DNA from 3 places in the Priestia sp. P5 genome. Region 3 is predicted to be linked to each of the others. Evidence: riboswitches for the same ligand, from Rfam matches in the RefSeq annotation. Region 3 holds a riboswitch; each other region holds the start of a gene.

Region 1 (10,008 bases), on a different contig from region 3:
TTCTCAACATGATTTCTACCGCGGCTATGATCAAAGTAGGAAAAGCGTATGAAAACTTAATGATAGATGTTCATGTGAGTAATGAAAAGCTTAAAGAACGAGCGATAGGTATTATTTGTAAAATTACAGGTGTTTCTTATGAGCAAGCAAGTCAAACGCTTGAAGAAGCAAATAATGAGGTAAAAACAGCAGTGGTTATGATCAAAACAAATGAAAATTACGATACCGCAAAGACGTTACTGAATAATGCGGGGGGTTATGTGAGAAAAGCGATTGAACATTACGTATAAAGGAGAGAAACGATGTCAACAGGCGGATTAACAATGATTAAAAACACGGTGGCTAAGCTTCCGGATTCGGAGAGGAAAATTGCTGAATATATTTTAAACAACCCGCATACTGTGGTAAACAGTACGGCTGGGGAACTAGGAAGACTAGCGAATGCGAGCAGTGCCGCTGTTATTCGTTTGTGTAAATCTATCGGGGTTAGCGGCTTTCAAGAATTAAAGGTAAGAGTAGCCGGTGATTTAGCTAAAGATACAGAACAAGGATACCGCGATATTGAAACAAACGAAACGATTCAAACTATTGTCAAAAAAACAGTAAGCAACAGCATTCAAAGTTTAAGTGATACGGCCGAGCTTGTGAATTATAAAGAAGCAGAGCGGGCTGTTTTGACATTGATTGAAGCCAAAAACATTCATTTTTTTGGAATCGGTGCTTCACATATTATTGCTATGGATGCGCAGCAAAAATTTCTTCGAATTAATAAAAATGCGACGGCTTTTGCAGATAGCCATCTAGCAGCTACACTCATCGCAAATGCAAGTAAAGACGATGTAGTTGTGGGCATCTCTTTTTCAGGGGAGACCCCTGAAGTAAGCAACGTCTTATCTTTAGCTAAAAATCGCGGAGTAAAGACGATTAGCTTAACTAAGTACGGACAGTCTACCGTTTCGTCTTTAGCAGATATTTGTTTGTATACGTCTTATTCTCAAGAAGCGCCGTTTCGAAGCGCAGCTACATCGTCTCGTTTAGCCCAGCTTTATGTGATTGATGTTTTATTTTTAAGTATTGCAGCGCAGCAGTACGACCAGACGATTGAGTATATTGACAAAACAAGAGATGCCATTCAGTTTTTGAAAGATAAAAAATAAAAAAAGAAAGCGATTACAAAAAGGGGATTTTGTGGTCTGTTTCCTCAGTGGCGTATCCATCTAAGAGGAAAATACAAAGGGGGATTAACATGTCTTTAGATAATCATCAATTAGCAAAGGCTGTTTTGGAGATGCTTGGGGGAGCATCCAATATTGAAGCGTATACGCATTGTATGACGCGGCTGCGCGTGACTGTAAAAGATGATTCAATCGTTAAAAAAGCAGATATACGAAAACTTGAAGGCGTGCTCGGGTTAGTGGAAGAAGAAACGCTGCAAATCATTATTGGTCCTGGCAAAGTGAACAAAGTAACAGAGGAGTTTGGAAAGTTAATTGATGAATCCGGCGGTATTAACTTAGAAAATCGTGCAGCACAGCGGAAATCGGAGCTAAAAGAAAAAAATGCAACTCCGTTTAAGCTCTTGCTTCGCCGAATTGCAAGTATTTTTATTCCGTTGATACCTGCTCTTGTAGCATCTGGACTTATTACTGGAGTGACAAAAGCAGCTGTGCAAGCGAAGTGGCTTCCGGCGGATTCACAGATTGCTATTCTTTTAACCGTTATCGGGAGCGGTTTATTTGCTTATCTTGGTATTTTAGTAGGTATTAATGCCGCAAAAGAGTTTGGAGGTTCGCCAGCTCTAGGAGGCTTAGCCGGTATTTTAGTCATTAATCCTGCCGTAGCTGATATTAAACTTTTTGGGGAAGCACTTCTGCCGGGGCGGGGTGGCTTAATAGGCGTGTTGCTTGCAGCAATCTTTATGGCCGTGTTAGAAAAACGAGTACGTAAATTTGTCCCTCAGTCACTGGATATTATTATTACACCAACCGTTACGGTGTTAATTACAGGAATTATTACGTATGTGGTATTCATGCCAATCGGCGGCTTGATTTCAGACGGAATCACAAAAGGTCTTTTAGGAGTTTTAGAGGTTGGAGGAGTTGTAGCAGGCTTTGTGTTAGGAGCAACGTTCTTGCCGCTCGTCATTACAGGACTGCATCAAGGTCTTACTCCTGTTCATTTAGAGCTTATCAATTCGATTGGAGATGATCCGCTTCTTCCTATCCTAGCAATGGGCGGAGCGGGTCAGGTAGGTGCCGCTTTTGCTATTTATATCAAAACAAAGAAAAAACGCTTAAAGCGAGCAATTGGAGGCGCACTTCCTTCAGGGCTGCTTGGAATCGGAGAGCCGCTTATTTTTGGAGTCACACTTCCTTTAGGGCGTCCATTTTTAACCGCTTGTCTTGGAGCTGGAATCGGCGGAGCGTTTCAGGCGCACTTCCATATTGCAACTGTAGCAGTGGGAGTATCGGGTTTGCCGCTTACGTTTTTAGTTCAGGCGCATCAAATTCTTCTTTATTTACTTGGGTTAGTTATTGCTTACGCAGCAGGCTTTATTTGTACCTATTTCTTTGGGTTTAACGATGAAATGGCGAGGGAGTTTGAATGATTGGCATCTCGTTTTATTTAAATGATAGTGATGCTAAAAAAAGATTAATAGAAGCAAGCGAGTGCGGCGTCACACGCGCATTCACTTCGCTTCACATTCCAGAGGAAAAAGGAGCTTTGGTTGAAAGGGCAAAAGAATTGCTTCATGTGGCTAGAGATTGTGGAATAAGCGTGTATGCGGACGTATCCAAATACACTCCTGTTCATTTAGGTATCGAAAGCCTTATGACTCTGTCTTCACTTGGCGTATCAGGAATTAGACTAGACGATGGCTTTAGCACAGAAGAAACTCTTTCACTTGCGAATGAATTTTATATTGCTGTTAATGCAAGTACGTTATCCAAACAAGAAATTGAAGCACTCTTATGTGCAGGTCTTCATCATCATCAGCTGCTTGCGTGGCATAATTTTTATCCGCGGCCTGAAACAGGGCTTGAAGAAACGTTTTTTCAACAGCAGACAGATTTATTTAATGAACTTCGTATTCCAGTCTGCGCTTATATTCCTGGAGAAGGCGAAAAGAGAGGCCCTATCTATCAAGGCCTTCCTACTAGAGAAAAGGACCGTAATAGATGTCCTTTTACCTCTGCAGTAGATTTGTACGGGTGCGGAGTAGCGGAGATTTATATTGGAGATCCATCCGCCGATTTAAATCTATTAAAGCATTTAGTTCAATATCAGGAAAGCCACACTCTTCCGCTGCGCATTCGTTCACCTCATATACAGGGAACATACAGCGTGCGTCCGGATGTATCAAGAGACGTTCTGCGCTTAGTTGATACACGATCTGTAAAACCAGTGCCGCCATTTCATACAGTAGAACGCAGGATCGGAGCAATTACAATGGACAATGATGGCTACGGACGTTACAGAGGAGAGGTTCAAATAGCTAAAACCCAATTGCCTGCAAATGCGAATGTGAACGTGATTGGGTATGTGATAGAAGAAGATCATGAGCTGCTTTCATTAGTGAGGCCGGGGCAAAAACTTGAGCTTATTCCTGTCTGAATGGAAAGACGGAGTATTTTTAAAGAAGCCGATAGCTAACTAGTAATCTTACAAAAACAAAGAGCACACTGCTTGAAGAAGGTGTGTGCTTTTTATTTTACTAAAAAGGAAACTATTTTCATTACCATATCATGAACCTTTCTATTGAATAAAACGCTTTACTATGATAAAACTATTACAGGTAAACATATGATAATAGATTAACTTCATAGAGATACAACACCACTAGGGGTGCTTTCGAAGCTGAGAGAGACGAGAAGTCTTAACCCTTATAACCTGAACTAGGTAATACTAGCGTAGGAAAGAGGTATTGTAATGCATGTTTTGTATGGGATTTCCTTACGAACTCGTTATAATAATTTTGTGTACATAAACAAAAACACTTCTTTCCTGCGAAAGAAGTGTTTTTTTATGCGTAAAGGAAGGTGTCATACATGGAAGAAACAATTGATTTGCTTGTTAAACAGGTAGAGGAGCGAAAAGGGGAGCTAATTCAGTTATTAAAAACGCTTGTTTCATATAAAACGCCGGCGCCTCCTGCACGAAATTCTCATGAAGCGCAGCGCTACGTAGCGGATTTCCTTAAAAACTGCGGTTTTTCCATCGATATGTGGGATTTATATTGCAACGATCCTATTGTAGTGGGCACGTTAAAAGGAAAAAGATCAGCTGACTATCAAAGCTTGATTATTAACGGGCATATGGATGTAGCTGAGGTACAAGAAAATGAAAAGTGGGAGACAAATCCGTTTGAAGCTGTCGTGAAAGACAATAAAATCATCGGACGCGGAGTTGCTGATATGAAAGGCGGCCTGGCAGGAGCATTGTTTGCAGTTCAGCTTTTAACGGAAGCAGGAATCGAGCTGCCGGGAGACTTGATTTTTGAATCCGTTGTAGGAGAAGAAGTAGGAGAGGCAGGTACGCTGCAATGCTGTCAGAAAGGGTATACAGCTGACTTTGCGCTTGTAGCGGATACAAGTGATTTACATATTCAAGGTCAAGGCGGAGTGATCACGGGATGGATTACGATAAAAAGCAGTAAAACCTATCATGACGGTACACGCCGAAGTATGATTCATGCTGGAGGAGGGCTTTTAGCCGCAAGCGCTATTGAAAAGATGGCAAAAGTAATCGGAGGGCTGCAAGAATTGGAGCGTCACTGGGCTGTTACAAAGAGCTATCCAGGATTTTTGCCAGGGACAAATACGATTAATCCAGCAGTAATCGAAGGCGGAAGACATGCTGCTTTTATTGCAGATGAATGCAGGCTGTGGATCACCGTTCACTATTATCCCAATGAATCGTACGACCAAGTATCAAAAGAAGTGGAAGAATACATTTTAGCTATTGCAAAAGCGGATCCATGGTTAAAAGATAATCTGCCAACCTTTGAATGGGGAGGCACATCAATGATTGAAGACAGAGGAGAAATCTTCCCGTCATTAGAAATTGACGAAAATCATGCTGGAGTACAGCTGCTTGCAAATACTCATGAACAAATTGAAGGGAAAAAGCCTCCAATCGATGTGTCAACTAGTGTAACAGATGGCGGTTGGCTAGCTGATGCGAGTATTCCGGCAGCTATTTACGGTCCGGGGAATTTAGCAAATGCACATGCTGTGAACGAACAATTAGATATGAATCAGCTTGTTCAATATACAAAAGTGATGGTGCAGTTCATTTATACGTGGCTGCATACGCATAAGGAGTGATCATCATGAAATTTAGTGAACGATTATACGAAAAGCTGCAGCCTATTTGGCGTCAAAATCATAATCATCCCTTTGTACAGGGAATGGGAGACGGAACGCTTGAAAAGGAGAAGTTTCGCTTTTATATGATTCAAGATTATCTTTACCTAATTGATTATGCCAAATTATTTGCGATTGGAGCGATGAAAGCTACCGATGTTCAAACGATGGGGAAATTTGCTGCACTTTTAGATTCTACATTAAACGAAGAAATGAGTCTGCACCGTGAGTATGCCAAGAAATTTGAAATCAGCGAAAAAGAATTAGAAAAAGCGCAGCCATCTCCTACAACGCTTGCATACACGCACTATATGCTGCACGTTGGTCAAAGCGGAACATTAGCTGAATTAGTGGCGGCTCTTTTGCCTTGTATGTGGAGCTACTGGGAAATAGGAAAAGAACTCAGTGAAAAGCCTGGAGCTAACAATGAGTTTTATCGTGAGTGGATTGAAATGTACAGCTCAGAAGAATTTGGAGAACTGGCGACATGGTGTATCAATTTATTTGACTCACTTACTGAAGACAAATCAGAAGCGGAACTAGAAAAGCTTGAAGAAATTTTCTTAAATACGACGCGTTTTGAGTATATGTTCTGGGATATGGCTTATAACGAAGCGATGTGGCCAATTCATGAATAAATCTGTGTTATCTTTTCAAAACGTCAGTTTTACGTACAAAAACGGTGATCAAGCGATTTTAAAATCATTAAGCTTAGACGTAAAAGAAGGCGAGTTTGTCAGTATCGTTGGAGCGAGCGGATCTGGAAAAAGTACGTTGTTTCGTCTTATCACAGGTCTTGAACAGCAGAGTGAAGGCGATATCGTGATTAACGGACAGTCTTACGAAAAGCGTCTTGGAAAAGTAGGCTACATGCCGCAGCAAGATTTGCTGCTTCCGTGGCGTACGATTCTAGACAATGCAGCACTGCCTCTTGAGCTTCACAATGTGTCAAAAGCAAGTGCTCATAAGCAAGTGTCTCAGCTGCTTGAAGAGTTTGGCTTGAAAGGGTACGAAAACCGTTTTCCAAGTGATTTATCCGGAGGGATGAAGCAGCGCGTTTCTTTTCTCCGAACGGTATTAAGCGGTTCTAACGTGCTGCTTTTAGATGAGCCTTTTAGTGCGCTTGATGCCATTACGCGTTTATCGATGCAGGAATGGCTGCTTGAACAATGGCAAAAGCGTAAGCACACCATCTTATTTATCACTCATGACGTAAACGAAGCGCTGTTTTTATCAGATCGTATTTTTATCTTTTCAGACAAGCCGGTAAGTTATCTTGAAGAGATTAAAGTGCCGCTTAGCAGGCCTCGAACGCAAAAAGATTTGAATCAACAGCGTGTGCTTGACGTGAAAGATTATTTAATTGAACAGCTAAGATCGAAGGTGAACACATGAAAAAATACGGGGCTTCAGTGATTTTAGTCGTCATTTTGCTGGCTGCTTGGGAAATTGGAGCACGCATTGTAAACTATCCGTTTATTTTACCAACACCCACAGGTATTTTAACGAAGCTTTGGGAGCTGCGAATGGATTTATTGTTTAAACATTTGCCAGCTACGCTATCTATTATTGTAATTGGGCTGATTATATCCGTGGTGCTGGGAGTTATGCTGGCTGTATGGATGAATTGGAGTCCGCTTATTGAGCGTGCTTTCTATCCGCTTATTATTGCGTCGCAAATGATTCCGACCATTGCCATAGCTCCTGTATTTGTTCTGTGGTTTGGCTACTCCATTTGGAGCAAAGTGATTGTGACCGTATTAATTACTTTTTTTCCTATTACGGTTAGCACATTTGATGGGCTTCGCTCGACCAACAAAGAGTTAAAAGAACTCATGTTAACGATGGGAGCAACAAAAAAAGATATTTTCTTTAAGTTGAACATTCCTTCTGCACTGCCTCATTTTTATTCAGGGCTCAAAGTAGCGGTTACCTTTAGTATAATAGGTGCTGCCATTGGGGAATGGTTAGGTGCACAAGCAGGTTTAGGGTATTTCAGCCGGCGCATGATGACACAGTTTGATGCAGCTGGTGTATTTGCACCAATTGTGATTTTATCTGCGCTTGGTATTTTATTCTTTATTATTGTAGTAGGTTTCGAAAAACGTTCATTAAAGTGGAGGAAAACAGAATGAAAAAATGGTTTGCGATTGGGTTAAGCCTGATGCTTGTTTTGATGCTCGCTGCTTGCGGCCAGGACAAGGAAAATAAAGCTGGTGACAGTAAAAAATTAAAAGACGTTACAATTATGCTTGATTGGTACCCAAATGCAGTGCACAGCTTCATTTACGCTGCACAAGAAAAAGGATATTTCAAAAAAGAAGGGCTGAATGTAAAAGTACAGTTTCCTGCTAATCCAACAGACTCGCTTAATTTAGCAGCTGCAGGGAAAGTTACGCTCGGCCTTTATTATCAGCCTGATGTAGCAATGGCACGAGCAAATGAAGATGTGCCGGTAAAGTCGGTAGGAGCGATTGTAAGGTCTCCGTTGAACCGAGTTGTGGCGCTCAAAGATAGCGGCATTAAGCGTCCTAAAGATTTAGAAGGAAAAGTAGTAGGATACAGCGGAACACCATTAAGTGAATCTGTTCTAAAGAAAATGGTGAAAAGCGATGGAGGAGATCCGAATAAGGTAAAGCTAGTAGACGTAGGGTTTGAGTTAAATTCATCGCTGATTAGCAAAAAAGTAGATGCTGTAATAGGTGCATATATTAATCATGAAGTACCATTACTTCATAAAAAAGGATATAAAACGGTTGACATTGATCCTTCAGATTACGGCGTGCCATCTTATTACGAGCTAGTGGCAGTTACTGGGGATCAAACGTGGGCAAAAGATTCTGATACGATTAAAGCGTTTTGGCGTGCCGCGACAAAAGGGTATGAGTACACAGAGAAACATCCAAAAGAATCACTTCAAATCCTATTAGATAACCAAGATAAATCAAACTTTCCTCTTGAAAAAGACGTGGAAACAAAAAGTTTAAATATTTTACTTCCGAAAATGAAGTCTGAACAAGGATTTGGCAGTCAAACGAAAGAATCATGGCAGTCAAATGTGGACTGGTTAAAAGAGTCAGGATTAATTAAGAAAAAGCCAAATGTAGATGAAATGTTTGAGAATATCGGAGAATCCAAGTAAATAATTTAAGACAAATTTAAAAAAACCTTCTTATACTGAACGTAACTTTCTGAACGAGAAAGTGAAAAGGTAAAGGAGGTTTTTTTATGGCTTTTACAATGGTAGATAAGGAAACATGTATTGCTTGCGGAGCATGTGGAGGGAGTGCACCAGATCTTTATGATTACGATTCAGAAGGTCTTGCTTATGCAGTGCTAGATAACAACGAAGGAACAAAAGAGGTTCCTGAACATCAGCAAGATGAGATGATGGAAGCGTATGAAAAATGCCCAACAGAATCCATTAAAGTCGCAGAGCAGCCGTTTTATGGAGATGCAACAAAATTCGAATAGGGGTTTTGAAAAAAGTTAACGATAAAGTACATTTAGTTATCACATAAGTGAATATTTAGTTATATAGAAAATTCCAAAACAAGAAGAGGGTTGAGATATAACCAAATGAATTTAACCTAAAGACAAACAGATGGGATAAATGAGCTGAACGGCTTATTATACCGCAGTTGATTTCCGTGCAAGGCTTCGCTTTCCGCGGGCGGCCGCTGAGCCTCCTCGTCGCTTGCGCTCCTGCGGGGTCTCATCTGTTCCGCTTTTCCCGCAGGAGTCTTCACCTTGCCCTCCAATCAACTGCTAGAAGAAACGAAATAGATGAAACTATATTCAACATAACAAAAAAAACGAACCACGAATCAAACATTTTGATTAATGGTTCGTTTTTTCACTTGAGCTAAAAACCTTTTTTTAGCCTCTTTTTTATTCTAAATTTGCATGCTTTCCGTACATTGTATGGGTATCAAGTTCTTTCTTCTCCATGAAGCGAAGAATCAGCGCATCGTAAAAGAGAAGAAGCGTTTGTTCAAACAGTGACGCCATAGGCTGCACTGTTTGATAACTGCTTTGTTCTTGATCCTTCGGAGCACCGGGCAGCTTCACGATAAAGTCAGCCAGCTTGCCAAGCGTGGAATCGGGAGAAATTGTGACTACTCCAACTTTTCCTCCAAGTTCTTTTGCTTTTTGAGCGATAGGAATCAAGCTCTTCGTCTCGCCAGAACCTGATCCGATGATTAATAAATCATCCTGCGTGAAAGTGGAAGTTACGGTTTCTCCAATGACATACGCATCAATGCCCATATGCATCATACGCATAGCAAATGACTTGCCCATAAGACCTGAACGGCCTGCTCCTGTGACAAACACTTTTTTAGATGAGATGATGCCATTTACAAGCTGTTCAGCTTCATCGTCAGCGATTAGAGCTGTTGTTTGTAAAAGCTCATTCATAACCGTTTTTAAATGTTCGCTCGTCTGCATAGAAAGCTCCTTAATTTGTAATAAGCTCTTTCATTTGAGAGGCAACTGATTTTTTATCGTCTTGGCTCGTGATGCCTCCGCCAACGATAACAAGATCAGGCTGTGCTTTTACTACTTCAGGTAAAGATTCTAATTTAATGCCGCCAGCAACGGCTGTTTTTGCATTTTTTACAACGCTTTTGATTGTTACTAA
Region 2 (10,008 bases), on a different contig from region 3:
TCATTTTCTCATACAATCGATGCGGGAAGGCTCCTAAAAACAGAAGACCATCAATATTTCTCGTTCGAATCCATTTTAAGCAATCAGCTGGGCTACTCGCTCCAGATATGACTAGATCATAACCATGCTTGCGGATTACATATTCAATTCCACTAATCATTTCACTGTAATAATGGTTATCTTTAAATATAGTAGAAAGTGAATCATCTGTAAGCGGGAACATAACGCCAATCATATTTGACTTTTGTTTCGAAAGACTAACGGCGGTTAAATTTGGTTCGTAGTTTAATTCTTTTACCGCTGTTAAAATTCGCTCTTTTGTTTCATCGGATACTTTGTTAATTCCGTTTAAGACGTAAGATACTGAAGCTGCAGACACCCCTGCATGCTTTGCTACATCACGAATCGTTATCTTTTCTCCCATAAAATCTCTCCAGTTAAACGGTTAACTATTTACTCGTTCATTATAATTCACTCCTTTATTATCAGTCAACGTATTTTTCAAATTATCTGTTAACTATTATAATTTCTTCCTAGATTGGTATGTTTTAAGCAGTGACAAGATGTATTGACACCTGTTAATCTTTGAAACGTACATATAAAGTTCGGTGCACAGCACGCACCGATCCGTGATAAAAGGGGCGTTCAAAAGGATTTCAGGAGGTACTTACTTTATGTTTAAGAAACTAGCAATTATTGGAGCACTGGCAGTTCCTATGTTCGGCATAAGTCACGGGGCAAATGCCGCTGAAACAACCCATCGCGTAAAAGCCGGAGAGACTCTTTACAAGATTGGCGCTGAATACGGCGTTACGGTTGAACAGTTAAAAGAAGCAAATCACAAATCTACCGACTCTATTAATGCAAATGAAACATTAACAATCCCTAACTCTATTAGCGAAAGTGATAAAGAATTGTTAGCTCGCCTTGTACAAGCGGAAGCAAAAGGCGAACCTTACGCTGGCAAAGTGGCTGTAGCAACAGTTGTCTTAAACCGCGTGGATAGCGATTCTTTCCCAGACTCTATTCATGATGTGATTTATCAAGGTACACAGTTTACACCTGTACAAAACGGTGAAATTAATAAAGCAGCGGATGCTGAAGCAAAAAAAGCTGTAAATGAAGCACTAGCTTTTAGAGGTCAAGGAAAAGGTTCGTTATTCTTCTTTAATCCAGATAAAACAAGCGACCAATGGCTTCGTCAAAAACAGGTTACGACTACAATCGGAAATCACGTTTTTGCAAAATAAACAAAAAAAGCACTCAGATGAGTGCTTTTTTTTAATATGCAACAAGTAAGCTTAATAGAACAGCTATAATAATAATAGGCAATACGTATTTAACTAGAAAGAACCATGCGTTGAATAATTTAGCACCTTTTGTACTTCCTGAAATAAACTCTTCATACACGGCTTCTTTTTTCATTTTAAATGTCACAAAAATCGCAATGGCTAGACTTCCAAGAGGCAGCATTAAGTTGCTCACAAAAAAGTCAGCTACGTCAAATATACTTCTGCCAAAAAGTGAGACATGTTTTAGTACACCAAACGAAAGTGCTGATGGGATACCTACCACAAACACAAGAATCCCTGATAAAGAAGCGTAGCGAGTTCGTTTTGTCTGATCGTCTTTGGTTAAAGCAGCTACGATAATTTCCAGCAGTGAAAAAGCAGACGTAAGCGTAGCAAATAGAAATAAAATTAAAAACAGTGCTAAAAAGACGGTACCAAACGGCATTTTCTCAAATACTGTTGGCAAGACCACAAACAAAAGTCCAGGTCCTTCAGTTGGCTTTAATCCAAACGAAAAAACGGCTGGAAAAATAGCCAAGCCCGCCAGCAGCGAAACAAACAAGTTCAAAATAGCAATAGTGCCAGCTGAACGCGTCAAGCTTACTTTTTTCCCTAAATAAGAGCTATATGTCACCATGCAGGATAATCCCACGCAAAGCGAGAAAAACGACTGACCGAGCGCATAGAGAACAGATGACCCTGTAATGGCTGAAAAATCCGGTTTTAAAAAGAACTTTACTCCGTCCATTGCTCCGTCTAATGTTAAAGAACGCACCACGATAATGATAAAACAGATAAATAACAGCGGCATCATGTATTTATTAGCACGCTCTATTCCTTTTTGTACGCCTTTTGAAATAACAAACACTGTAATTAATAAAAACAGCGCCTGTGCACCTAATACCACATAAGGTTGGCTAATGACGGCATTGAACAACGGGCCGTACTCTTTTCCGCTTAGCATACCGGTTATGCTCATAATCGTATATAAAATCACCCAGCCGCCAACGACGCTGTAAAAGGAAAGCAAAACGACACAGCTGAGTACTCCGAGCCTGCCAATCCATACCCAAGCGGATTTTGGAGCAATTGCCTTATAAGCACTAATCGCTTCTTTTCCCGTATGTCTTCCAATGATAAATTCTGCCAACAGAAGCGGCAATCCAATAAAAATCGTAAATAAAATAAACAACGCAAAAAATGCTCCACCGCCACTGGTTCCCGTTACGTATGGAAACTTCCATATCGCTCCTAGACCAATTGCTGCCCCAGCAGATGCTAAAATAAAACCGAGGCGTGAAGACCACTGATTTCCTTTACTCATATAATGTTACTCTCTCCTCTTCTAAACTCAAAACTCACCTGATTAGTACTGTACCATAAATGCAGAAGAAAATCATTCCCGTTTTACTTTTTTCTATAAAACGATATCTATATAGAATAGAAAAAATGAAGAAGCAGCTGCTTCTTCATTTTAAGGTTGGTATTTCTATTCAAAATTTATTCTCTGTACGATGATTCATCTCCACGGTAGGCTTCTTGAGTTGAAATTTCTTCAATATGCATATGCCCTTCTCTCTCTAAACGAAGGACCGTACGCTCTGCATCTTCATAACTCTCGCACGTCACTTGTTTATATTCCATATCATCTTTATCTGTGTAAGCGACTAAATATGTTTCCATTTTAACTCCTCCTATATAACCTGTATGTAACGTATGTTGCCTTTTTCGTTTATTTCTAAACATATAGGCTCCAAACATAAAGCCTAGCATACTATAATAGCGGAACTTCAATTTAAAAAAGTTGAATTTTTCATTATACACCGATGCAACATGGAGGTTATACTTATGACATTTATTTTATCATTCGTACCAATTGTTGTTCCTTTTGGTATTTTAATTAGCTTAATTGCTTTTACAGCTGCTTTTTTACAATCAAAAGAGCATCATAAAAAGCTCTAGCTTACAAAAGCTAGAGCTTCTTTTTAAAAGCGTCTATAGCGTTTAATCAGTCCCACAATAATGGCAATTGCTAGTAAAACAACCGAAATGATGACAGTAATGACAATTGGCTGATTTCCACTTTGCTTCACTGCAATGGCAATATAAGCCCAAATAAAAACAAGCGGATAAACAGCGTCTCGGTTTTTTAATGTAAACATAATGCCTAGCACAGCTCCTACCAGCAGCATAATAACCGTCCATGCTAACTCGCTCAGGCCAAGCAAGTGCTGTATTCCATTTGCTTCAAATACAACAAACACATTGACAATAGTCGCAACAGAAATCCATCCAATATAAAGCGAAATCGGCAGACGCATAAACCATGTCGTCATCCGAGAATGCTGAATAATGGAATACACAATCATTAATGTGCCTAAAATAAAGAGCATAACTAAAAGGGATAACTTATAGTAATCGTTTTGGAAAATAAAGATCCACGCACTATTTAACAAACAGTTTAGAAAAAACCAAATGCCGATACGTGCATATATTTCCTTTTGATCTTCTCTTGCAAAAAATTGGCGTATAACCCAAATGGTTAATAACAAATAAATAACGCCCCAGATAGCAAAGGCATAGCCCGCTGGTGTAAACAAGGTAGGAACTTGCGCAGAAGCTTCCCCCGTTGTTTTGCCTCCTATTGGAATGGCATTTGCTAAATAATTCACAAGCAGTGTAATAGCCAAGCCTACTGCATTTAATATAGCATACAAACGAAATTTCGCCATTTTGTTCTCTCCTTTCTTCTATTTATATGGGAATGTTTCGGAGACGAAAACGGCTCTTCCCTTCATTAATACCTCTTCTTCCCTAAAAATATGCATTTTTAAACAAAAATGATTAAAAATAGCTTTAAGAAATTTCCTCTTTAAAAAATAAAAACGGTTAGCGCACATTTTCCTATAACTCTTTCTATTTTTCAGAATATATGGTAAGTTAAACATAGATTAATAGGAAGTCCACTAGGGGTGCCCACCGGCTGAGACAAGTTTTCTTGATCCCTTTGAACCTGATCTGGCTCATACCAGCGTAGGAAAGTGGCAATGTTCAGTTTTTTTACTGTCCTTTGCCACTCCGTTTATAAACGGAGTGTTTTTTATTTCCTTTATGTGCTTGTTTGTGACTTCCTCATATTAAAGGAGGATTTTGATGTCATTTTCATCTCAATTAAGACAAGAAGCAAACTATATTTACGAAGCCATTTTTAACCATCCTTTTATTAAAGGAATTGCTGAAGGAAACGTGCCAAAAGAAGCGCTGATTCACTACGTTTCTCAAGACTACGAATACTTAACAGCATTTGTTCGCATTTACGGCGCTGCTTTAACAAAATGCCGCACGCGTACTGAAATGGAAGCCTTTAATGCCGGCATTTCTACGGTATTACATAGTGAAGTACACCCTCACAATAATTTTTGTGAAGTAGCAGGCGTACGTTATGAAGATCTTCACACTGAGACGCTTTCACCGACGGCTAGCCACTACATTAACCATATGACAAGTGTTGCGCACACAGGTAGCTTAGCGGAAATCATTGCAGTGCTTCTTCCATGCCCATGGACGTACGTTGAAATTGGCCAGCGCATTACAGAACAAGTAAATCCATCTCCTTCTCACCCTTTTTATGAATGGATTCAGTTTTATAATAATGAAGAAATGAATGGCACAACACAATGGTTTTGTAACAAGCTTGATGAACTCGCCGAACAAGCGACTGAAGAAGAACGTAACCGTATGAAAGACCACTTCATCAAAAGCTGTGAACTGGAGTATTTATTTTGGGAAATGGCATATACCCAAGAAAAATGGCCGCTTTCTCAGCTTTCACTTTCAAAATAACGAAAAAGCCTCCTGTCAGGAGGCTTTTTTATTTCAGTAATTTTTTGATCATTTTCAAGCTTTGTTTTTCCGAAGGATAGCGGAATGACAAATCAAACTTGGTTGTTTGAGACAGCATGCTTTTAAAATGAGAAAATGTCCGGAAGCTGTCTTTTCCATGATATTGACCCGTGCCGCTCTCTCCTACTCCGCCAAACGGCAAATATGGCGTAGCGATATGCATAAGCGTATCGTTTATACAGCCTCCTCCAAATGAAAGGCGCTCCGTTATGACGTTTTGCACATCTTCACTTTCTGTAAATAAGTAAAGAGCTAACGGCTTAGCTTTTTCTTGAACTTTATGAATGACTTCGTCTAGTGTTTCATATTCAATCATAGGAAGAATAGGCCCAAAGATTTCTTCTTGCATAACATCTGATGTCCAGCTTACTTCACTTAACAACGTAGGTTCTATTGTTAGCGTGTTTTTATTGTACCCGCCTCCAACTATAGCATTTCCGTCTTTTAAAAACTCAACTAGCCGAGTAAAATGGCGCTCACTGACAATACGGCCGTAGCGGTCGCTTTCAAGCGGATTGTTACCGTAAAATTGAGAAATTGCTTTGCGAAGTTTTTCTACAAGCTGCGCTTTTACCTTTTTATGCACAAGCAAATAATCAGGAGCAACGCACGTTTGGCCTGCATTCATCCCTTTCCCAAACATAATTCGCTTCGCTGCAAGATCTAGGTTTGCGTCTTCATGTACAATGCACGGACTTTTTCCGCCTAGCTCAAGCGTGACGGGAATAAGCTGCTTCCCTGCTTCTTGCATAATAATTTTCCCTACATTTACACTTCCCGTAAAGAAAATATAATCAAGGGGCTGTTTTAAAAGCAGACTTGTCGTATCTACAGCCCCTTCAACCACCGTCACAAATGCTGGGTCAAAAGCTTCAGCCAGTAATTCTTGTATAACGCGAGATACGCTAGGCGTTAATTCAGAAGGTTTTATAATTGCCGTGTTTCCAGCCGCAATCGCTCCTACTAAAGGAGACAGTGCTAATTGAAACGGATAGTTCCACGGAGCAATAATTAACGCGACTCCATACGGTTCAGGAACAATTTTCCCTTTAGAGCCCACATGTGTTAAAGCGGTTTTTACTTTTTTAGGCTTCATCCATTTTGCTAGATGTTTAAGCGTAAATCGAATTTCCTCTAGTAAAATCCCAATTTCCGACGTGTAGGCCTCTACTTCAGATTTATTTAAATCTTGTTTTAAAGCATCCATAATTCTCTGCTCGTTTTGTTTGACTGCGTCTCTTAGCTTATTCAGCGCTTGAATACGGCTGTTGATACTCTTTGTCTTTTGCGCATAGAAATACTGCTTTTGTGTAGAGACAATATGTTCAATGACCGTTTCATCTGTGATATAAAATCGCTCGTGGTTCATCACTTTCATCTCCCTATAAACATTCGGCTTCAACTGTAGCAAGCAAGCTTTTTAATAGCTCAACTGCCTCACTTAAAGCTAGTGAATAATATCTCTGCGTCCCTTTTTGCTCAATTTGCACAAGCTTTTGATCGCGTAAAATTTTTAAATGATGAGAAATTGCCGGTCTTGATAGCGTAGACTCATTTGCAATTTCATTTACGGTTAAAGGCTCTTTTTCGGCGAGCAGCAAAATAATATCTTGTCTTGCTGAATCACTTAGCGCCTGAAAAATAGGAATGCTGGCACGAAATAACTCGACTGCTTTTTCACTCATATAGATTCCCCTTTATTTAATTTCTTGTGTTCTTCGGACAACGGATGTAAGCCACTTTCTTGGTACAAAGCGCGGGATGAACGTGGCGAGACGAAACTGCACTCCTGGTACGATAACCGTCTGCCCTTTCATAAATTTTTTATAGCCAACTTTAACAACTGTTTCTACATCCATTGCACCGCTTTGAAAAAGCTTGGAGTTGCTTAGCTGGGCGCGGTCGCTAAAACCAGTTTTAGTTGGACCCGGGCATAGAGCGCTTACCGTTACATTGGTACCTTTTAATTCATTTTCAAGGGCCTCTGTGAAAGACAATACGTACGCTTTTGTTGCATAATACACCGTCATAAGCGGACCCGGCATAAATGCAGCAACGGACGCAATGTTTAAAATTTTACCGTGATTTCGTCTAACCATATCCGGTAAAAATAATTTTGTTAAATGAGTTAATGATCGGATATTTAAGTCAATCATGTTTAACTCGTCGTCTAAAGCTGTTTCAATAAATTTGCCGTATAGTCCAAAACCAGCATTATTCACTAAATAGTCAACGTGCATTTTTTTATTTTTAAGTTCTTCATATAGTGACTGTATCTCTTCTTCTCTTGATAAATCCTTAATAAACGTTATCACGTCAATATTATAAGTAGATTTTAAATTCTCTCCAATCGCTGTTAGTTTATCAGCGCTTCTGGCAACTAAAATTACAGGATGCCCATCCTTTGCGAATTGATAAGCTAACTCTTCACCTATTCCTCCGGACGCACCGGTGATGAGCGCATAATGCTGTGACATAGTGTTCACTCCTTATGTTTATATGTTCAAGAACTTAAACATTTAAACTTATCTTATAGGATTCATTTTTTCCCGTCAACTGTTTTCTATACTCTTCTTTTCTTTTATGTTTTCCTTTTTTGCCATTTGCGTATTTCTGTACATTTTTTTACAAAATATGCGTTTTCTTTACATAGAAGGCTAATGTCGTCTAGTTTTGACAACCTTTGTCACCTAGCAGGAAAACAAGTGAAGATATGGTGAATACAACATACAACAAATAATCCATTACATAGTTGGATGAAAATAGATAAGGGAGGAAATGAAAAATGATGGAGACATATACAATTAAAAAAGTAAGTGATCAATTAGAGGTAGAGAAGAAAACGCTAAAACAATGGGAAAAATTATTGGGCAGCTATTTAACAATTGAACGAGTAGATGGGGCCCGTGTCTATACAGAGGAACAAATTGAATTATTTAATGATATTAAACAGCTGTTTGATGAACAATGTACGTTAGATGAAGTCAAAGAATATGTTCAGCTGCTGATAAAGGAACAAGAAGAGCAGGAACATTTAGTGATGGAATCAGAGGCAGCGGTTTCAAAAGAAGAAGAACCGCCACAGTTGAAAACAACAGCTAAAAAAGAAAACGTCATTGATTTTCAAGAACATTCCAATAAACAAATGAAGCAAGAAAAGAAAAAGGCTGCCGAAAAGCAGGAAAGCATTTCAGAAAACAAGCAAGAGAAGACCTCTCCTATACCTGAAGCACGATTAGCTACTGAAGAAGAAAAGCAGGCTATTTCTGCTTCTATTGAAGAGCCAAAACCAAACGACCTTGTTGTGAATGAAAAAGAACTGCTTCAAGGGGAATTAGTAGAAGCTGTTCGCCGCTATGAAGATGTGTTTGAGGTACTTGATACATTTAAAGCTGATTTGTTAAAAGAAATGCGAGAAGGTATGCGAAATGAAGTTCGCGAAGAAATTGTCGGAGAAGTAAAAAGAGAGCTTGAAAAAAGTGCTACCCAAACTGTAGAAATGGTGGAGTCGGTCGGGGCATACATTTCTGAGTCTTCAGAACGCAGCGCAAGAGATGTAGAAAATATGTCTAAAAAAATTATCCGTTCTAACGAAAAATCGTTTGATGAAGTCACTTCTTTGATTGAAGATTATTCAACAATCGCTGAAGAGAAAACCGAGGATATGCGCCTGTTCATGAAAGATGTCATGGAGAATGCGGATGAATCCTCTAAAGAAATGCAGTATTTATTAGACCGATTCTCAAGCAACTCCACCGTTGCGATGAATCAAGTAAAATTTATGGTTGAAAAATTAAATAATTCTTCAACTAATACGACAGAAGAGCTTCGTGATTTAATTGATTCAATGAATGAGGAACGAGTCTATTATTTAAAAGAAATGGAGAAAGAACGTAAGCTTCATCGTCAAAGCGTAGCTGAACGCGAAGAGATGTTTAGTGATTTTGTCCAAACCTTTAGACAAACCGCGGCTGCTGATATGAAGCGAAAACGGAAGTGGTGGAAGCTGTTTCTCTCCTGAAAACACCGGCCCTATGGTAATGGGGCCGGTGTTTTTAATGGTATGAACAATAGTAGTTTGTATGTAAGAAATGTTAAGGTAACGTATGGCGGTGAGACGTTATACTTTGAAACACATGATAGCCGCTTACCGATACGCCTATAGTTCCCGCTCCTGGAAACACTGTATCTCCGCATAACCACAGTCCTTGTAAGCCAGATCGATGCGAAATACTGTTGAACAAGGTATGATCTAACGTTTGCGGAAAGCCTCCCACTCCGCCGTTTGGGCGAGAAGTGAACCTTTCCCATGCTTTAGGAGCTCCCGAAATTTGATGCTCTGCTTTTTCAATGCTAGGAATAATGGTTTTAATGCCTGCTACCATTTTTTTCTCAAGAACTTGTTTTTGAAGGTCATAGGCTTCTTTATTACTCCACTTGCTAAGATCAATGTGAGTAGACGCTGTAATTGTACGCTTGCCTTCAGGCGCTCGAAAACGATCATCAGGATGAGAGACTGAGATAAATAAATGATTTCCTTCTGTCATTTCCCCTTGTTCGGATTGAAGTACTTGCTGAAACAACTCTACCTTTTGCGGCAGATCTCTTTCATCAATGGCAAAATACATCGAAAACGTTCCCCACTGCGGAAGCTCGCTTTTTTCTTTTGCCCGCTTATGAATATGTTGGTAATCTTCATCATGCAGCAAAGACTTTAAGCTTTGAACAGGGGCGTTGCATACAACGTCTGATGCAGGGTAACGGTTACCTCTATGATCATGCACGATCCACCCGTCATTATCACGCTCTATCT
Region 3 (10,008 bases):
TAAAAATACAAAATATAGAATAGCTGCTAAAACAATTCGATATAGTGCAAATGGTACTAATTTGATACGATTAATTAATTTCAGGAAAAAGCGAATAGATACCAGCGCAAAAATAAAGGCGCTGATAAAACCAGCAATAAAAAACGGTAGCGCATCTGATGTGAAATACTGCCAGTTTTTAACCAATGAAAGTCCACTTGCTCCTGCCATGATTGGCACTGCCATAATAAATGTAAAATCTGCGGCTGCCTTATGGCTCATTCCAAGAAGAACTCCTCCTGAAATCGTTGAGCCTGAGCGAGAAAAGCCTGGCCAAAGAGCAATACATTGAAACAGTCCTATACCCAGTGCTTGTCCATAAGACATTTGGTCCACCGTTTCTACACGCGGACGTTTAGGTCCAAACAAATCTGCTAGAATCATTAATACAGCTCCGACTACTAAGCCAATTAGCACCGTATTTAAAGAAAACAAATGTTCATCAATGTAATCATCAAACAAAAGTCCTAACACTCCTGCGGGTAACAGCCCAACAATTACCTGCATTAAATTCAAGCGATTTGTCGGTCCAATTGGAGCAGCTGGCTTTTTTCCCAATCCTAATAAATTAATAAAACGATCTTTAAAAATAACAACTACTGCTAAGATCGACCCTAGCTGAATAACAATTTTAAATGTATTAGCTACTGGAGATGAAAATAATTCTTTTGAATTTAACCACAGGTCATCCACAATAATCATATGCCCAGTTGACGAAACAGGAGCAAACTCTGTTAAACCTTCTACAATCCCTAAAATGATTGCTACAATAATTTCCCACATAAAGCTATGTACCTTGCCTTTCTTTCAAATTAATAAGCTTATCGCTTCGTTTTACATGCTCAACTATTTTCCTATTTTGACACTTGCTTTTTTATCATAATTGTTAAAACTATGAAATACAATGTGTATTTGCAAAAAGATAAGAATCTTTAATAATTTGTAATAAAAACCTTACATGCTATAACCAAAAAAACAAGATATCAGCTTTTATTTGTTTTAAAAAGCAGTCGCTATGTTCGGTATAAATTCCGGGCCGTTAGCTAAAAATGAATCATCTAGACTATTTTTCTTTGGTGTAAAAAAATGACTAAATCATTATGTTTTTTCCATCCTCTTTACTGTCATCTATCATTTTAATCAACTAGTGCTTGCTTATACGACATATCCCCTAAGTAATTTGAAACTTTTTCTCTCTTTTCTCGTATATAGTAGTATCTTTTTTAGGAGGCTTTTTACTATGAATGGAAATGTACGTACAATGAAATGGATCACTGCTGGGTATGAAGCCTTGCTGGGAATTCCTTTAATTGGCGCGGGGATTGTTATGGGGTTTAGTTATACTCCTCTTTTTATTGGATTTATTCTTCATGCTATCACGCTCATTTTAGCTAATAGACGAGGGTTATCTGCTTATGGAAACATACTAGGGATTGTTACCTCACTGGTTGCTTGGATTCCATTTTTAGGGTTTATCATGCATATTATTACAGCTATTGTGATTGCAATCGATGCCGCTAGACAACGCTAATTGTCTAGCTTTTTTTATTTAAGGGTTGATTTTTTACCGAATGATGGTAAACTTAAGCCGTAAATTGAATAATTTGAATGTTATTTCTACTAGGGGTGTCTGATAGCTCAGACTGAGAGAAGAGTGCAATAAAACTCTTTAACCCTTTGAACCTGATTTGGGTTATACCAGCGGAGGGAAGTAGTCTTGAAAAGAATATATGTTTATTCTTTTTTCGCCTATTCCATCGGGTTCTGTCTATCACAGAACCCGATTTTTTTATGGTTCGGTATAGCTACACTTTATGCGAAACCGGAGGAATATGTCATGTCAAAACAAAATGTATCAATTTCTATGAAAAAGCCTTTTCCAAACAGTCACAAAGTATATGTCCAAGGATCCAGAGAAGACCTTAAAGTGCCTATGCGTGAAATTCATCAGTCTCCTACTACAGGATCTTTTGGTGAAGAAGAAAATAGTCCCGTCCGTGTATACGACACGAGCGGTGTTTATACAGATCCCTGTTATGAAATTAATTTACAAAAAGGATTACCGGCTCTGCGCGAAAAGTGGATTGCAGAACGAAACGATGTAGAAACATATCAAGGCCGTACGGTTCAGCCACAGGATAACGGTTATTATGATGGTGATCCAAGAGATCAGTACGAGCGCTTTATCACTAATCGTTTACCGTTGCGCGCGAAAAAAAATCAAAATGTAACGCAAATGCACTATGCGAAAAAAGGAATCATCACGCCCGAAATGGAATTTATCGCTATTCGTGAACAGATGGATCCTGAAGTCGTACGTGAAGAAGTAGCAAGAGGACGTGCCATTATCCCTAATAATATCAATCACCCTGAGAGCGAACCGATGATTATCGGCCGCAAATTCCACGTGAAAATTAATGCTAATATCGGAAATTCAGCTATTCGTTCAGCTATTGAAGATGAAGTAGAAAAAATGACATGGGCAACGCGTTGGGGAGCCGATACAATTATGGATTTATCAACAGGAAAAGATATCCACACAACACGCGAATGGATTATCCGCAACTCGCCTGTTCCTGTAGGGACCGTTCCTATTTACCAAGCGCTTGAAAAAGTAAAAGGCGTAGCAGAAGATCTAACGTGGGAAGCATATCGCGATACATTAATTGAACAAGCAGAACAAGGTGTTGATTACTTTACTATTCACGCAGGTGTTCTTTTACGCTATATTCCTCTAACAGCGAAACGTACGACAGGTATTGTTTCACGCGGAGGATCCATCTTGGCGCAGTGGTGTTTAGCTCATCATGAAGAGAACTTTTTATATACTCGCTTTGAAGAAATCTGTGAAATCTGTAAAGCATACGATATTTCTATTTCCCTTGGCGATGGGTTACGTCCTGGTTCCATTGCAGATGCTAACGATGAGGCACAGTTCGGCGAATTAGAAACGCTTGGTGAATTAACTAAAATTGCTTGGAAACACGATGTTCAAGTTATGATTGAAGGTCCTGGACATGTTCCTATGCACCTCATCAAAGAAAACGTAGATAAACAAATGGAAATATGCCAAGAAGCTCCCTTCTATACTCTTGGACCGCTTACAACCGACATCGCTCCAGGCTATGACCATATTACATCAGGTATTGGGGCTGCAATGATTGGTTGGTTTGGGACAGCTATGCTTTGCTACGTAACCCCAAAAGAACATTTAGGTCTGCCGAATAAAGAAGACGTTCGAGAAGGGGTTATCACCTATAAAATTGCTGCGCATGCCGCTGATCTAGCAAAAGGCCATCCAGGAGCACAAAAACGTGATAACGCGCTGTCTAAAGCAAGATTTGAATTTAGATGGAATGATCAATTTAACCTGTCACTAGATCCAGAGCGCGCAAAAGAATATCACGATGAAACACTTCCTGCTGAAGGTGCTAAAACAGCCCATTTCTGTTCAATGTGCGGACCTAAGTTCTGTTCAATGCGTATTTCTCAGGATATTCGTAACATGGCTCAAGAAAACGAGAAAGATGTAAACGAAGTAAGAAAAGAAGGCATGAAAGAAAAAGCTAAAGAGTTTGTTAACAGTGGTTCAAATATTTATCAATAATGAAGTAGAACAGCTTAAAGAACAAATTAAGCTGCTTGAAAGAAAGTTATTATTTGTTCAGCAAAATTGTCAGCACATTATCGTTGAATCATCCCATTCTTCCGTAAGGCGCTGCATTAAGTGTTTCTATCAACAAGAAGCAGAGGCTGAGCCAAAAGTATTTTAGTTGAAGAAAAATCCGAACGAGCTGAATTCTTGATTAAGAATCCAGCTCTCTCGGATTTTTTCATTGGTAGGGTGAACGTAGATTTCATGCATGCAGCAACCGCGATGTAACATGCTTTCCATACTAGCTCCTTAATCCCATATGTTCGTCTTTAGATTGGATTGATTTCGTTACGTCTCTCAATTTCATCCTTTTTTGAAACGTGCTTTCAGCATGTTCTTAATCCAATATAGTATTTTAATAATAACCCAGCCTATAAATGTACCTAGCGTATTCAAAAAGATATCGTCAATATCAAATACTCGTTCCGTTAGCTTGTACTGTAAAATTTCAATCAGAAAACTGATTAAGAAACCCGTCGTAAACACTTGAATAAAACCGTCAAACCACTTCATAAACAAAGGAATAAACATTCCAAGCGGCGCAAACATCACGATATTCCCCAGTATATTTGTCAGCGTGAGGATTATATTCCCGCTGTCCCACATCAGACGGATCGTGCTAAATAAATCCAAGTTCATTGCTTTTCCGTAAACATGTTCGTTTTCCCGTATGAGAGTAGCATAAATGACCACTGCCGTATACGCAATAAATAGAGTGAACATGACTTTTTTAACGATTGACCTGATGCTTACATTCACTTCAACATCACCTTCTTTGACTCCCAAAACCATTTATTATTATCTATATGTACCCGTCCACTGCTTTCATTCGTAGTGAATGCATTTACATGCTTTTTTATCCTATCACATCAATAAATAAATACAATTCCCTTTATACAATTTTATTAAACTTGATTCTTTATAAATAAAAATCCTCATCATTTTATGCTGCTCATTTCATTAATTTCTACATCTATAAATAATAAGAAGCAGCGAGATAACACTTCGCTGCTTCTTATTTAATCTGGATAATAAGGATTCAAATGGATTAATACTTCCTGGATATTATCATGTTTTTTCATAAGTGTTGCTTTGATTTCTCTTCCTAAATCATGACCTTCCTTAATTGTTTTAAAGTGGTCAATTGAAATACGTACATCCACTAATATGTAATGGCCATGTTCTCTTGCTCGAACGCGATCAATCCGCTTCACATCTTCAAATTCATAAATGCTTTCTTCAAGTTCTTTCAGTAGCTCTTCATCAATATTGCCTTCCATTAAGATTTGAAAAGACTCTCCCATCATTTGTCTGGCAATGTTAAAAATTAAATAAGCAACAAAGATACTTGCTATTTTGTCTCCGTATAACAGCAGTTGAACATCCATTTTATCACCAATAATGGATAATAAAACACCAATTGCCGCTGCAATAGAAGCAACAATATCTGCTTTATGATCAAATGCAATTGCCTCAATTGCCTTACTGTGGTGCTGCTTCGCTACGTTTAAAGAATAACGGTATAACAATACCTTTGCTATGTATGAAATAACAGCAATCCACATGGCTAAAATATTTGGAGATTCAACCGGATGGAATAAACCAACGACTCCTTCAAATACCACATAAAATGATACAAGCAATAAAATAATTCCTACGATTCCTGAGACAATCACTTCTGCTTTTCCATGTCCATATGGATGGTCATCATCTGCTGGTTTATTGGCTACTCGTATAACCAACAAGACAATAATAGAGGCAAATACGTCTGCTGCAGAGTGAATACCATCAGCAAATACAGCATCACTATTTCCAATCCATCCTACTATTACTTTCCCTAGCGTAAGGGCAATATTGCTCCATACGCTAATCCATGCTACTTTTTTGGCAATGGACTCCCTTATACTATTGTTCATTTGCACACCTCGACTTACTTCTTAAAAAATCAGCTTTTTTATCTTATCACTGCACATTCAAGTGGGTCTAGAGCAATCTATTTTCTCTTAGCTATATATGTTTCAGTACCGCAAAATTACTGATAACCCACAACATACTCCTTATTATTTCTCCGCCAACTTCTTACGATCAGTTGCCATTGGAGGTTCTTCCATCCAACCTTGCTCAATCATAATCCGAATTCCATCTTTTCCGTACTTTCCTATACGTCCAATTAGCTGAGAAAATTCTACGGCTACATCCGAACGGAACGACATAGACAAACCAGCACCACAGTTATCAATAGCGATCGTCACCGCTGTGGAAGTATGATACATCATCAGCTTATCTGAAAACGGTGAAATCGTTGAGTTGGTTACATATGCATCAAGCAGCCTCGGACTTGGTAAATCAGCTTCAGACAGTAACTCGGTGAAGTGCTTGATTTGCTTACTTGCAAGCTTGACTCCATCAAAAAAGTAAGAGCGTAATTTTTGTGTGGTAGCTACTTGACTAAATGCCAGCATCAGCGTTTTACCTAATACATTTGTATTAACAATTTCTTGAATAGCCGTAACCTCCAAAGAAGTTAGAGGATGCATTTGAGAGAAAAGTGGTGATATAAACGTTTTCTGGTCCACAAAATTCACTTTTACAGGATAAGGAATAACCGGAGGTCTCATCAGCATGCTTTTGCTTAAAATAACGTGGTTAGAATTCTTTAAAAGACTGTCGCTTTCTTTTACACATCGGGATAGATGATCATAAATATCTTGCCTTCTCACTGCGCTTAGCGCTCTGGCATATTTCTTCATACCTCCAATGGCCATTTCATTGACATAGATAGCCATAAAAATATCATCAAACAAAGCAGGAACTCCTTTGTTCACATCTTGTTCTCCAAAACCTACTGGGATTGGGATTTTTTCCAAACTGAATAATTCCGTCAATTCATCTACATGAGTTTGTGAAATCTGATGTGCTTTTTTTAAGAGGTCCTTAATCTCAGGATCTTTTACAACAGATAGAAAATACCCAAGAACACATACATACAGCGTATCGCCTAAATATTGCGCCCATAAGTAACCTAACTCGGCTGCGTTCAACCGCTGATTTTGTTGATGTTTTTGCATTTCGCTCTTTATATTTTCGTTCATTCACTTATTCTCCTTTTAGATAAAGTCGTACTTTTACTATCTCCAAAGAAGCGTTGAATAAACCGCATAAAAAAGACCTAGATAACAAGTCTAGGCCTTTTAGGTTACGCATATTTCTGGTCTTCTGTTTCTTTTCTAAAAAAGCTTTTCATCGCGTGAAAAACGTCTGATTTTTGTTTTAAAATAAAGTGTCTAAAACTTTCGTCTTGAATATTTTTGTAAGCAGACATTAAAGTGGAATGTCGATTGTACTGATTCACTTCCCCATACCCAAACATATTTGACACTTTCATTAATTCATTTACTAATTTTACACACCTTGCGTTATCTGAAGTTAAGTTATCACCATCTGAAAAATGAAACGGGTAAATATTATAGCGGCTCGGATCATACTTTTGGTTAATTAATTCAAGCGCTTTTCGGTAAGCAGATGAGCAGATGGTTCCTCCGCTTTCTCCTTTGGAGAAGAAGTCTTCTTCTGATACTACTTTTGCCTCTGTATGATGGGCAATAAATTCAATTTCCACTGTTTCATATTTCGTACGTAAAAAGCGTGTCATCCAAAAGAAAAAGCTTCGTGCCATATATTTTTCCCATATGCCCATCGAACCGCTCGTATCCATCATAGCTAAGACGACTGCTTTAGATTCTGGCTTTATAACTTCATTCCACGTTTTGAATTTTAAATCCTCCGGATAAATAGGATGAAAAGCAGGCTTTCCTGTCATTGCGTTTCGCTTATAAGCGCTCATCATCGTTCGTTTTTTATCAATATTTCCCATCAAACCTGTACGTCTTATATCATTAAATTCAATGTGTTCCACAACAATTTGATCAGATTCTTTTCGCTGAAGATTAGGCAATTCTAATTGAGCAAATAAAGCCTCTTGAAGCTCCATGAGTGACACTTCCGCTTCAAAGTAGTCTTCTCCAGCCTGGTCTCCTGCTCCTTGACCTTTTCCTGCTCCTTTTTGACCATCTCCAGCAGATCCGTCACGTGCTACTACATCCCCAACTTTACTGTCTCCATCACCTTGACCCACATGTTTGTTTTTATCATAATTGTACCGAATTCGATATTCATCCAATGATTTGATCGGAATTTTAACAACTTCTCTTCCATTGGACATCACGATATTTTCTTCTGTAATTAAATCCGGTAAATTATTTTTAATTGCTTCTTTAATTTTTTCTTGATGTCTTTTTTGATCATCGTGGCCTTTACGATGGAGGGACCAGTCTTCTTTTGAGACAGCAAAACTTTTATCTACTTCTTTTCCCACGCTATTCCCCTCCTTATTTAAAAAACACCTGCACGTTTTTACTCGACATGCATAAGCTATACCGAAAGTTTCTGACAAATACCTTTAGTTCAAAGGTTGGTTATTCTTATCCTATGCGCAAGAATGGTATACTTGCTAACTAATTCTTTCACTATTAACTATTCATTTTATAGTGTCTAGTGTCATGTATATGTTTATGACTTATCATATGATGGTTAAATGCAATGCGTACTACACATTAGCCTAATTATGCAGAGTTTATTTTAAGAGATAAGAAAAACATGGCACAGATCGGAAGTGCCATGTTTTCTTGTTAGTACTGAGTTATCGATTTAACAAACTTCCTACATAGCGCAGCAGTTCATTAGCAGATACTGAATTGTATCCATGCTCATCAATCAATCGAGCCACTACTTCATTTACTTTCTTCAGCTGCTGCTCATCTGGTGTTTTAGTGGACGTTGTAATTTTCACTACGTCTTTTAAATCCGCAAACAATTTTTTCTGAATCGCTTCGCGTAAGCGCTCATGGGAATTATAATCAAATCGTTTTCCTTTACGTGCATAAGCCGAAATACGAATTAGGATTTCTTCGCGGAATGCTTTTTTTGCATTTTCTGAAATACCAATTTGTTCTTCAATTGAACGCATTAATTTATCATCTGGATTTAACTCTTCTCCTGTTAGCGGATCACGAAGCTTATTTTTGTTGCAGTATGCTTCGACATTATCTAAATAATTATCCATTAATGTTTTAGCAGACTCTTCGTACGAATAAACGAACGCTTTTTGCACTTCTTTTTTAGCAATTTCATCATATTCTTTACGCGCCAGAGAAATATAATTCAGGTAACGCTCTCGGTCCTCAGCAGAAATAGACGCATGCTGTGCTAACCCTTCTTTCAATGAACGCAGTACATCTAATGCATTGATTGATTTAATATCTTTTCGAATGATGGTAGATGAAATGCGATTAATGACATAACGAGGATCAATACCGCTCATTCCTTCATCCGTATACTCTTTTTGTAACTCTTCTACGTCTGCATCGTTATAGCCTTCTACAGATTGACCGTCGTATAGGCGCATCTTCTTTAATAAATCGATATCACCTTTTTTAGGCTCTTTTAATCTCGTTAATGTAGTAAAGATAGAAGCAATACGTAACGTATGAGGGGCAATATGAACATCTGATACGTCACTTTCACGAATCATTTTGTCATAAATTTTTTCCTCATCACTCACTTTTAAGTTATATGGAACAGGCATTACAATAATTCGTGAATGCAAAGCTTCATTTTTCTTATTGGAAATAAACGAGCGATACTCTGTTTCATTCGTATGCGCTACGATTAATTCATCTGCACTAATTAAAGCAAACCTGCCTGCTTTAAAGTTTCCTTCTTGCGTTAAAGAGAGTAAATGCCATAAAAATTTCTCATCACATTTTAACATCTCCTGGAACTCCATCATTCCCCGGTTTGCTTTATTAAGCTCTCCGTCAAAGCGGTAAGCACGCGGATCTGACTCAGATCCATACTCTGCAATTGTTGAAAAGTCAATGCTTCCTGTTAGGTCGGCAATGTCTTGAGATTTCGGATCAGAAGGACTAAACGTTCCAATTCCAGTTCGTTTGTCCTCTGAGAAGAAAATGCGTTCGATAATGACGTCTTCAATTCTTCCGCCATACTCTTCCTCTAATCGCATTGTATTTAAAGGAGATAAATTTCCTTCGATTCGGATACCATACTCTTCAAAGAAGTCTTTACGTAAATGATGTGGAATTAAATGCAGCGGATCTTCATGCATTGGGCATCCTTTAATAGCGTAAACAGCTCCTCGATCAGTAAGCGAATAAGCTTCAAGCCCTCTTTTTAACATGGTCACTAGCGTCGATTTACCACCACTTACTGGACCCATTAAAAGTAAAATACGTTTA

The links. A riboswitch is a leader RNA that binds a small molecule or an ion and turns the genes downstream of it on or off. The one in region 3 is predicted to bind thiamine pyrophosphate.
Region 1: another riboswitch for thiamine pyrophosphate. It lies ahead of MMB69_RS18250 (acetylornithine deacetylase); the one in region 3 lies ahead of thiC (phosphomethylpyrimidine synthase ThiC).
Region 2: another riboswitch for thiamine pyrophosphate. It lies ahead of tenA (thiaminase II); the one in region 3 lies ahead of thiC (phosphomethylpyrimidine synthase ThiC).

The regions. Positions count from the first base shown of each region.
Region 1 is NZ_JAKWFJ010000002.1:271,427-281,434, forward strand. Features, by position in the region: gene murQ (N-acetylmuramic acid 6-phosphate etherase) at 1-290, shown strand, start outside; gene MMB69_RS18235 (MurR/RpiR family transcriptional regulator) at 303-1,157, shown strand; gene MMB69_RS18240 (PTS transporter subunit EIIC) at 1,247-2,608, shown strand; gene MMB69_RS18245 (MupG family TIM beta-alpha barrel fold protein) at 2,605-3,615, shown strand; TPP riboswitch at 3,833-3,935, shown strand; gene MMB69_RS18250 (acetylornithine deacetylase) at 4,050-5,327, shown strand; gene tenA (thiaminase II) at 5,333-6,004, shown strand; gene MMB69_RS18260 (ABC transporter ATP-binding protein) at 5,997-6,761, shown strand; gene MMB69_RS18265 (ABC transporter permease) at 6,758-7,501, shown strand; gene MMB69_RS18270 (ABC transporter substrate-binding protein) at 7,498-8,508, shown strand; gene MMB69_RS18275 (ferredoxin) at 8,595-8,840, shown strand; gene MMB69_RS18280 (hypothetical protein) at 8,997-9,131, opposite strand; gene hxlB (6-phospho-3-hexuloisomerase) at 9,258-9,815, opposite strand; gene hxlA (3-hexulose-6-phosphate synthase) at 9,826-10,008, opposite strand, start outside.
Region 2 is NZ_JAKWFJ010000001.1:2,616,525-2,626,532, forward strand. Features, by position in the region: gene MMB69_RS14010 (LacI family DNA-binding transcriptional regulator) at 1-424, opposite strand, end outside; gene MMB69_RS14015 (cell wall hydrolase) at 675-1,250, shown strand; gene MMB69_RS14020 (sodium-dependent transporter) at 1,282-2,616, opposite strand; gene MMB69_RS14025 (hypothetical protein) at 2,793-2,975, opposite strand; gene MMB69_RS14030 (TspO/MBR family protein) at 3,278-4,024, opposite strand; TPP riboswitch at 4,251-4,349, shown strand; gene tenA (thiaminase II) at 4,446-5,135, shown strand; gene MMB69_RS14040 (aldehyde dehydrogenase) at 5,164-6,564, opposite strand; gene MMB69_RS14045 (ArsR/SmtB family transcription factor) at 6,578-6,880, opposite strand; gene MMB69_RS14050 (SDR family NAD(P)-dependent oxidoreductase) at 6,893-7,672, opposite strand; gene MMB69_RS14055 (helix-turn-helix domain-containing protein) at 7,981-9,216, shown strand; gene MMB69_RS14060 (FAD-dependent oxidoreductase) at 9,290-10,008, opposite strand, start outside.
Region 3 is NZ_JAKWFJ010000008.1:21,458-31,465, reverse strand. Features, by position in the region: gene MMB69_RS26080 (undecaprenyl-diphosphate phosphatase) at 1-822, opposite strand, end outside; gene MMB69_RS26075 (hypothetical protein) at 1,280-1,570, shown strand; TPP riboswitch at 1,652-1,766, shown strand; gene thiC (phosphomethylpyrimidine synthase ThiC) at 1,877-3,646, shown strand; gene MMB69_RS26065 (hypothetical protein) at 3,624-3,812, shown strand; gene MMB69_RS26060 (hypothetical protein) at 3,809-3,934, opposite strand; gene MMB69_RS26055 (VanZ family protein) at 3,998-4,453, opposite strand; gene MMB69_RS26050 (cation diffusion facilitator family transporter) at 4,714-5,610, opposite strand; gene MMB69_RS26045 (DUF3231 family protein) at 5,755-6,786, opposite strand; gene yhbH (sporulation protein YhbH) at 6,891-8,069, opposite strand; gene MMB69_RS26035 (PrkA family serine protein kinase) at 8,394-10,008, opposite strand, start outside.